3 regions of the Planomonospora sp. ID91781 genome follow, and region 2 is predicted to be linked to each of the others. Evidence: predicted binding sites of a transcription regulator. Region 2 holds the regulator's gene; each other region holds the start of a gene.
What was found. Region 2 encodes HrcA, which represses chaperone genes, less so after heat shock. Its sites were predicted from a motif close to TTGGCACTCTCNNNNNGAGAGTGCCAA; they were not measured.

Region 1 (3,273 bases), 2.4 Mb from region 2:
CACCATCGCCAAGTCGCTGGCGATCGGCAACCCGGCCGACGGCCCGTACGTCCTGGACATCGCCCGGCGCACCGGCGGCGCGGTGGAGGACGTCACGGACGCCGAGATCGTCGACGCGATCAGGCTGCTGGCCCGGACCGAGGGCGTCTTCGCCGAGACCGCGGGCGGCGTCACCGTCGGCGTGCTCCGCAAGCTGGTCGCCGAGGGCAGACTCGACCCCGACGCCGAGACGGTCGTCCTCAACACCGGGGAGGGGCTCAAGACCCTCGACGCGGTGGCCGACCACGCCCGGCCCACCGCGGTCATCCGGCCGTCTCTTGACGCATTCCGTGCCGCCCTCGCCTGAGAACTCCTGAAAGGTACTGGACTATGAGCGTTTCTGTGCGGATTCCGACGATTCTTCGCACGTACACCAATGGCGCCGCCGAGGTGAGCGGAGAAGGGGCAACCCTGCGGGAGGTCCTGGAGAAGCTCGACGCGGACTTCCCCGGCATCGGTGCCCGGATTCTCGATGAAACGGGCAAGATCCGACGTTTTGTCAACGTTTATGTGGGCGAAGAGGACGTCCGTTTCGCGGACAACCTCGAGACCGCCACGCCGTCCGGGGTCCAGATCTCCATCATCCCGGCGGTCGCCGGGGGCTGATCCCCTCGGGCCGTCCAGGCCGCTCCGGGCGCCCCTGGCGCCTCCACGACACCCGTACGCCGCTCCGGCCGCGTGCGGGTGTCGTGCTTTGTGGCGCCCGTTCATATCTGGGACGTGAGGAAATAATGCAATATTGAACTAAACGGCGCGAGGGCAAAAGCTTGTTCTCCTGCCAAAGGCGCCGGTAAACGGATGATTAGCGGATTGACTCTGTTGCCCTACGGTGTCCCACAGGTATGGTCGAGAACGATCGATGCGGGCGAGGTCTTCGCCGCGGAGATCGAAGGCTTCGCGAGTGGAATGGGCGTGGTCTTCAGGGCCGGTAAGAGGAGTCGGAAGTGGCGCAGGGCACCGTCAAATGGTTCAACGCGGACAAGGGCTACGGCTTCATCGCGGTAGACGGTGGTAAGGATGTTTTCGTCCATTACTCCGCGATCCTGATGGACGGCTATCGTGCGCTCGAGCAAGGCCAGCGGGTCGAGTTCGAGATCACCCAGGGGCAGAAGGGCCCGCAGGCGGAGGCCGTCCGGACCGTCTGAGGCGGTCGGCCGGCGGATGCGCCGGAGACGGCCGGGACTCCCGCGGCAGTGCGGTCCGCGCGGATCCCCCACATGTCGGCCCGGCCCGCCGGAGGCTCCGGAGGGCCGGGCCTTCGCGTTCCCGCATCCGGGGCTTCGCCCCGATGTGGTGCCTTCGCTCTGGGCGGAGCCCAGCTCAGCGGGGCGTAGCTTGCACTCGGCAGGGTAGAGTGCTAAACAGTTCGTTGGCACTCTCTGTTTGAGAGTGCCAACCCTGGATCGAGACGATGGGACCCGCCGAACGGAGTCGCGGGTCCACATGCCGTCGCGGGCGTCGGCTCGATCCGGTGCACGCCACCCTGTGTTTGGGAGGTCTAGCCGTATGGCAGCCAAGATGATCGCGTTTGACGAGGACGCCCGGCGCGGTCTCGAGCGTGGTATGAACCAGCTCGCGGACGCCGTGAAGGTGACCCTCGGCCCCAAGGGCCGTAACGTCGTTCTGGAGAAGAAGTGGGGCGCCCCCACGATCACCAACGACGGTGTCTCCATCGCCAAGGAGATCGAGCTCGAGGACCCGTGGGAGAAGATCGGGGCCGAGCTCGTCAAGGAAGTCGCCAAGAAGACCGACGACGTCGCGGGTGACGGCACCACCACCGCCACCGTGCTCGCCCAGGCGCTGGTCCGCGAGGGCCTGCGCAACGTCGCCGCCGGCGCCAACCCGATGGCCCTGAAGAAGGGCATCGAGGCCGCCGTCGAGCGCGTCAGCGAGGAGCTCTCCAAGCTGGCCAAGGACGTGGAGACGAAGGCGCAGATCGCCTCCACGGCCTCCATCTCCGCGGGCGACCCGCAGATCGGCGAGATGATCGCCGAGGCGATGGACAAGGTCGGCAAGGAAGGCGTCATCACCGTCGAGGAGAGCAACACCTTCGGCCTGGAGCTCGAGCTCACCGAGGGCATGCGCTTCGACAAGGGTTACATCTCGCCCTACTTCGTGACCGACCCGGAGCGTATGGAGGCCGTCCTCGACGACCCCTACATCCTCGTCGTCAACTCCAAGGTGTCCGCCAACAAGGACCTGCTCCCGGTCCTCGACAAGGTCGTGCAGGCCGGCAAGCCGCTGCTGATCATCGCCGAGGACGTCGAGGGCGAGGCCCTGGCCACCCTGGTCGTCAACAAGATCCGCGGCCTGTTCCGCTCGGTCGCCGTCAAGGCCCCGGGCTTCGGCGACCGCCGCAAGGCGATGCTGGGCGACATCGGCGTCCTGACCGGCGCCCAGGTCATCAGCGAGGACCTCGGCCTCAAGCTCGAGTCCACCGCGCTGGAGCAGCTCGGCCGCGCCCGCCAGGTCATCATCACCAAGGACGAGACCACCATCGTCGACGGTGCCGGTGACGCCGAGCAGATCGCCGGCCGGGTCAACCAGATCCGCGCCGAGATCGAGAACACCGACTCCGACTACGACCGCGAGAAGCTCCAGGAGCGTCTCGCCAAGCTGGCCGGCGGCGTCGCCGTCATCAAGGCCGGCGCGGCGACCGAGGTCGAGCTCAAGGAGCGCAAGCACCGCATCGAGGACGCCGTGCGCAACGCCAAGGCGGCCGTCGAGGAGGGCATCGTCCCCGGCGGTGGCGTGGCCCTGCTGCAGGCCGGCGCCAAGGCGTTCGACAAGCTCGAGCTGCTCGGTGACGAGGCCACCGGCGCCGCGATCGTCCGCAAGGCGCTCGAGGAGCCGCTGAAGCAGATCGCCGTCAACGCCGGCCTCGAGGGCGGCGTCGTGGTGGAGAAGGTGCGCAACCTCACCCCGGGTGAGGGCCTGAACGCCGCCACCGGCGACTACGTCAACATGTTCGAGTCGGGCATCATCGACCCGGCCAAGGTGACCCGTTCCGCGCTGCAGAACGCGGCGTCCATCGCGGCGCTGTTCCTCACCACCGAGGCCGTCATCGCCGAGAAGCCCGAGAAGAACCCCGCTCCGGCCGGCGGCATGCCGGGCGGCGGCGACATGGACTTCTAGTCCGGCGCCTGCTCGAAGAAGAGGCCGGTCCCTCACGGGACCGGCCCTTTCCTTTTCCCGGCTCCCTTTGCTTTTCCCGGCTCCCGCGCGGTCCCCTCC
Region 2 (3,273 bases):
CTCCAGGAACAGGTCGCCGGGCGGGCCGCCGCCGGGGCCGATCTCGCCCTCGCCGGCGAGCTGGATGTGGGTGCCGTCCTCCACCCCGGCCGGGATGCGGACCTTGATGGTGCGCCGGGTGCGGACCCTGCCGTCGCCGGAGCACTCCTGGCAGGGGTGGCGGATGATCGAGCCGAACCCGCCGCACTGGGGGCAGGGGCGGGAGGTCATGACCTGGCCCAGGAAGGAGCGGGTGACCTGGGACACCTCGCCCCGGCCGTTGCACATGTCGCAGGTGTCGGGGTGGGTGCCGGCCGCGGCCCCGGAGCCCGTGCAGACCTCGCAGAGCACGGCGGTGTCGACGGTCAGCTCGCGGGTGGTGCCGAAGGCGGACTCGCGCAGGTCGAGCTCGACCCGGATGGTGGCGTTGCGCCCCCGGCGGGCCCGGGACCGGGGGCCGCGTCCGCCGCCCCCGGCGGCCGTGCCGAAGAAGGCGTCCATGATGTCACTGAACGGGAAGCCCGCACCGAACCCGCCGGCCCCCGCGCCGCCGCCGGCCCCGCCGAACGGGTCGCCGCCCAGGTCGTACATCTGCCGTTTGCCGGGGTCGGACAGCACCTCGTAGGCCTGGGTGATCTCCTTGAACCGCTCCTGGGTCGCGGGATCGGGGTTCACGTCAGGGTGCAGCTCACGGGCCAGCCGGCGGTAAGCCTTCTTGATCTCTTCCGCACTGGCGTCACGGCGCACCCCGAGGGTGCCGTAGTAGTCACTCTTAGCCACTTAGTCGACCTCTTAGGATGCAGCCAGGATCTGGCTGACGTAGCGTGCCACCGCGCGCACCGCGCCCATCGTGACCGGGTAGTCCATTCGTGTCGGTCCCAGCACACCGAGCCGGGCCAGTTGCTTGTCCCCCGAACCGTATCCGGCGGCGACGATCGACGTCCCCTGCAGTCCGGTGTAGGGGTTCTCCGAACCGATCCGCACGGTCAGTGTGGACGGGTCGGAGGTCTCGCCGAGCAGGCGCATCAGCACGACCTGCTCCTCCAGCGCCTCCAGCACGTCGCGCAGACCGACGGTGAAGTCGGCCCCCGCGAGGTTGGCGGCCCCCGCAAAGACGATCTTCTCCTCCTGGCGCTCCACCAGGGACTCCAGGAGCACCGACAGGACCGTGGCCGCCAGCGGCCGGTCCTCGGCCGGCAGCCGCTCGGGCAGGTCGGCGACCTTGTCCGGGACGCTGGTGAGCCCGCAGCCGTCCAGGCAGGCGTTGAGCACGGCGCGCAGGTGCGCGACCCGGCCCTCGTCCACCACGTCGGGCAGTTCGACCACGCGCTGCTCGACCCGGCCGGTGTTGGTGATGAGCACGAACATCAGGCGGCGCTCGCTCAGCGGGACCAGCTCGACGTGCCGGACCGTGGAGCTGGTCAGCGACGGGTACTGCACCACGGCGACCTGCCGGGTGAGCTGCGCCAGCAGCCGCACGGTGCGCGTCACCACGTCGTCGATGTCCACCGCGCCCGCCAGGAACGTCTCGATGGCCCGGCGCTCGGCCCCCGACAGCGGCTTGACCTGGGAGAGCCGGTCGACGAACAGCCGGTAGCCCTTGTCGGTGGGCACCCGCCCGGCACTGGTGTGCGGCTGGGCGATGTAGCCCTGCTCCTCCAGCACCGCCATGTCGTTGCGGATCGTCGCGGGCGACACGCCCAGGTTGTGCCGTTCGACGAGAGCCTTGGAGCCCACCGGCTCGTTGGTGGACACGAAGTCCTCGACGATGGCGCGAAGCACCGCGAGCTTGCGGTCATCGACCAACGTGCTCACCTCCCTGCCTGCACCCTGCGCGCCCGGACGGAGAACACCGGAGCTGGCACTCGGTGTTCCCGAGTGCCAGTGTACGGCTCCCGCCCGCGGGGTGGGATGACGCGGCCCGCAACCGGGGTCCGCACGGTCGTCAAGTCAACTGCTATTCGGATACAAGCGACAACCTCCACACTTGCCTTATGTCACACGATTTCGGCAACCCCTCCGGTGGCTTCGCCTCCCCCTCCGGCACCCCCCAGCACCCCGCCCAGCAGCCGGCGCAGCACCCCTCCGCGCAGCCGTACGGCGGCGCCCCCTCCTACGGCTACGCCCCGCCCGGCTACGGCGCCCCGCAGGGACCGCCGCCGAAGGTGAAGGCGGGCCCGAGCATCGGCTGGATCGTGGGGGCCTGGCTGCTCGCGGTGGTCTCCGTGATCGCCGGCATCGCGGTCTTCGCCGGCGGCGTGCTCAGCTTCGCCGAGGACGCCGCGCCCCCGGCCTCCTACGGCCCGGGCGAGGTCTTCACCGTGCGGCTGGACCCGGCCGAGAGCCCCGCCCTCTACGTCTCCGCGGCCCAGGGCACCAAGTTCCAGTGCGGTTTCCAGGAGGGGACCCAGGGCCGGCTGGAGAACTCGCTCGTGCAGACGACCGTCACCGGCAGCGACGGGATCCCCTGGGAGCTGGCCTTCCGGATCGGCGTCGACCAGGCGGGCGAGTACAAGCTCGGCTGCTCCGTCGAGGAGGGGGGCCAGGCCCGCTTCGGTGTGGGCCGCGAGCTGGCCGCCGGCGCCCTCGTGGGCGGCACCGTGGCACTGTTCCTGATCCCGGGCTTCGGCGTCCTGCTGGCCATCGTCGTGACCATCGTCGTACTGGTGAAGCGGAGCCGCGCCCGCAAGCTCAACGCCGCCGTCCCGGTGGGCGGGTGGGGGCCGGGCGGTCCCTACCGCGGGTGATCGCGGCCCCGCCCCGTGCGCTGCTAGCGTCCCATGCGTCGACGCGGACGCAGGAGGGGCGATGTACGAACGCGACGTGCTGGCGGGCGACTGGCGGCGGCCGGGCAGGGGGACGATCCCCCTGGTTCCGGCGGAGCCCGACCTGGTCGTGGAGGACGCCGAGGGCGGTTTCTGCGGTGCGGTGGTCGCCTGCGACAAGGAGGCCGTCACCCTGGAGGACCGGTTCGGGCGGCGGCGGGTGTTCCCTCTCGAACCCGCCGCGTTCCTGCTGGAGGGCCGGGTCGTCACCCTGGTGCGGCCCGCCTCCGCGCCGAAGGCCCCCCGGCGCAGCGCCTCCGGCTCCATCGCGGTGGAGGGGCTGCGCGCCCGCGTCGCCCGGGAGAGCCGGATCTACGTCGAGGGCGTGCACGACGCCGCGCTCGTCGAGCGGGTCTGGGGCCACGACCTGCGGGTGGAGGGCGTGGTCGTGGAGTACCTCGAGGGCGTCGACCACCTGCCCGCGATCGTCGAGGAGTTCCGGCCCGGCCCGGGCCGCCGGCTGGGCGTG
Region 3 (3,273 bases), 2.6 Mb from region 2:
AGGGCCGGCCCGCCGAATAGGACAGAATGGTCCCCGAAGCGAGAGGAGGGGACAGGTGACTCTTCGCTCCCGGAGAGGGAGCGGTTTCCCGCTCTTCCCGTCCGGGACGGGCGGCCTGCACGCCCCGGCGGTTCTGCGCGGGGGCCCTCCGCCAAGGGAGCGAACCCTCCGTTGCACGAACGCGCCGACCGTCTCACCGGATCCTGACGGACAGCCGATGGACATCCGATGGACATGAACGTCTGGCTGCTGCTCGGCGCGGGGATCGTCATCGCCTCCATCGTCGCGGTGCGCGTCGCCCACCGCAGCGGCCTCCCCAGCCTCCTCATCTTCCTCGGGTTCGGCCTGGTCATCGGCGAGTCCGGCTTCGGCCTGCAGTTCGAGGACACGGGACTCGCCCAGCAGATGGGCCTGATCGCGCTGGCGATCATCCTGGCCGAGGGAGGTCTGACGACCACCTGGAGCCACGTCCGGGGCTCCATCCCCACCGCCGTGGTGCTGGCCACCGCGGGCGTCGCGGTGAGCATCGCCGCCGTCGCGCTCCCGGTGCGCTTCCTGCTCGGCATGGACTGGCGGACCGCGCTCCTGCTCGGCGCGGTCCTCGCCTCGACCGACGCCGCGGCGGTCTTCTCCGTCCTGCGCCGCCTGCCCCTGCCACCGCGCCTGTCGGGCATCCTGGAGGCCGAGTCCGGGTTCAACGACGCCCCCGTCGTCATCGCGGTGGTGCTGCTGAGCACCAACGCCTCGCCCAGCCTCGGGGTCGCCCTGCTGGAGGTGGTCTTCGAGCTCGTGGTGGGCGCGGCCGCAGGGCTGGCGATCGGCCCGGTCGGCGTCTACGCGCTGCGCCGCGTCGCGCTGCCGGCCGCCGGCCTGTACCCGATCGCGGTGCTCGCGCTGGCCTTCGCCGCCTACGCCGGCGCCGCGTCCCTGCACGGCAGCGGCTTCCTGGCGGTCTACCTGGCGGCGCTGGTCATGGGCAACTCCCGGATGCCGCACCGGGCGGCCAGCCGGGGATTCGCCGAGGGCGTCGCCTGGCTGGCCCAGATCGGCCTGTTCGTCATGCTCGGTCTACTGGCGAGCCCTTCGGAGATGTCGACCGCGCTCGTCCCCGGGCTGGTCGCGGGGCTGATCCTGGTCGCGGTCGCCCGGCCGCTGTCCATCGTGGTCTCCGCCCTCCTGCTGCGGATCACGGGGGTCGACCGGCTGAACTGGCGGGAGCAGGCGTTCCTGTCGTGGGCCGGGCTCCGGGGCGCGGTGCCCATCGTGCTGGCCACCATCCCCTGGGCCGCCACGTCGATCGACGACGCCACCGCCAAGCTCGTGTTCAACGAGGTCTTCGTCATCGTGGTCGTCTACACCCTGCTCCAGGGGCCCACCCTGCCGTGGGTGGCGCGCAGGCTCGGGGTCACCGCGCCGGAGGAGGCCCGCGACCTGGCGGTGGAGTCGGCCCCGCTGGAGGAGCTCAACGCCGACCTCCTGCAGATCAGGGTCCCGCCGGCGTCCAAGCTGCACGGCGTGGAGGTGTTCGAGCTCAGGCTGCCGTCCGACGCCCAGGTCACGCTCGTCGTCAGGGACGGCAAGTCGTTCGTGCCGTCGGAGTCCACCCGGATCAGGGCCGACGACCAGCTCCTCGTGGTGGCCACCGCCGCCTGCCGGGAGGTCGTCGAGAAGCGGATCCGCGCGATCAGCCGCCGGGGCAAGCTGGCCGGCTGGTTCGGCGAGCACGGCTCCTGACCTCCGGCGGGCCGGCCCGGGGGTTCCCGTGGGCCGGGCCGGAGGACTCCCACAGACCAGGCCGGAGAACTCTCGCAGGCCGGACCGGAGAACTCCCGCGGGCGCACCGGAGGACCTGCCCGGACCGGTTCGGAGGACTCCCTCGGGCCCGGTTGCGGGACGGTTGCGGGGCCCCGGCCGGAAGGCGCACGCCGGAATGTGACATCCTCCGCTCGCGTTTATGCTTGTCGACGCCGTACCATTAGCAGTCGCGCCAGTCGAGTGCCAATCGGCGCGGACCGAATGAGGAGGAGAGCGTGCCCACTTACCAGTACGCCTGCACCGCCTGTGACAACCAGTTCGAGATCGTCCAGAAGTTCTCGGACGACGCGCTCACCGTGTGCCCGAGCTGCCAGGGTGAGCTGCGCAAGGTGTTCTCTGCGGTCGGCATCGTCTTCAAGGGATCCGGTTTCTACCGGACGGACAGCAGGTCGTCCGGTTCGAGCACGGTGAGCTCCACCACGTCGAGCTCCTCGAACTCGTCGTCGTCCTCCGCATCCTCCACGTCCTCCTCGGGGTCGGCGGAGTCCAAGCCCGCCGCCGCGCCCGCGGCCGCGGCCTCCTGACGAACGGGCGCGCGGCCGGTCCCACCCGCCGGCTCACCGCGCGACCCGCTCCGCGCACCGGCCGCCCCCTCCGGCGGCCCCACGGGTGACCGGCCCGGTGCGCGGCCGGCCCCACCCGCCGGCCCGGTCCCGCGGCGACCGGTCTCAACGCGGCGCGGGGCGGTCGGTCATCGCGCCGAGCATCTCCCCGGGCAGCCGGTCCAGCAGTTCGCGCAGCCCGGGGTGCTCCTCCGGATTCCAGTCCTGGATCACCCGGGCGAGCCCCTCCCTGGCCTCCGAGACCAGGCGGTCGGCCACCCGCTCCCCCTCCGGGGTCAGCTCCAGGCCGAGTCCGTCCGCCGCCCGGCGGACCAGATCGCGCTCCACCAGGTGGGCGACGTACGGCCGTCCCCTGTCGATGGTCACGCCCGCCCGCTCCGCGAGGTCCGCGCCCGCCTGCCTGCCCCGGGTGCCCAGGCGGGCGATCAGCCAGACCGAGCCGGACGGCAGGTCGCGCAGGCCCGCCAGGTCGCCGAGCCGCCGGTAGTAGTCACGGCGCATGGCCTCGTCCGCCAGCCGCCACAGCCCCCTCTCCACCTCGTCGAGCGACGACCGGCCGGTCGGCACGGCGCCGTAGCCCTCGCCCGGGTCGGTCGCCTTGGTGGTCTCCCGCAGCGGGAGCTCGGGCAGGAGCCAGGCCACCGCGAAGGCCAGCAGCGCCACCGGGGCTCCGAACAGGAAGACCCTGGCGATCGCGTCGGAGTACGCCTCCAGGAAGGCTCCGGCGACCTCCGGGGGCAGCCGCCGGATGACCGTCGGGTCCTGCTGGACCGCGCTCTCGATGCCCGGCGGGAGCCGTACCGTCCGGGAGAGCGCGGCCAGGTCGTCGGCGAGCCGCGCGGTGAAGATCGCCCCGGCCAGCGCGACGCCGAACGAACCGCCGATCGCGCGGAAG

Region 1: groL (chaperonin GroEL) is a predicted target of HrcA. The motif match lies at 1,409-1,435, and genes of this name have one in related genera.
Region 3: HS048_RS00940 (FmdB family zinc ribbon protein) is a predicted target of HrcA. The motif match lies at 1,976-2,002, and genes of this name have one in related genera.

What each region holds. Positions count from the first base shown of each region.
Region 1 is NZ_JABTEY010000001.1:401,148-404,420, reverse strand. It holds gene thrC (threonine synthase) at 1-346, shown strand, start outside; gene HS048_RS01820 (MoaD/ThiS family protein) at 370-645, shown strand; gene HS048_RS01815 (cold-shock protein) at 984-1,184, shown strand; gene groL (chaperonin GroEL) at 1,546-3,174, shown strand.
Region 2 is NZ_JABTEY010000001.1:2,843,280-2,846,552, reverse strand. It holds gene dnaJ (molecular chaperone DnaJ) at 1-759, opposite strand, end outside; gene hrcA (heat-inducible transcriptional repressor HrcA) at 772-1,785, opposite strand; gene HS048_RS12915 (hypothetical protein) at 1,974-2,726, shown strand; gene HS048_RS12910 (DUF3097 domain-containing protein) at 2,788-3,273, shown strand, end outside.
Region 3 is NZ_JABTEY010000001.1:201,945-205,217, forward strand. It holds gene HS048_RS00930 (5-formyltetrahydrofolate cyclo-ligase) at 1-20, shown strand, start outside; gene HS048_RS00935 (potassium/proton antiporter) at 229-1,734, shown strand; gene HS048_RS00940 (FmdB family zinc ribbon protein) at 2,031-2,339, shown strand; gene HS048_RS00945 (MFS transporter) at 2,484-3,273, opposite strand, start outside.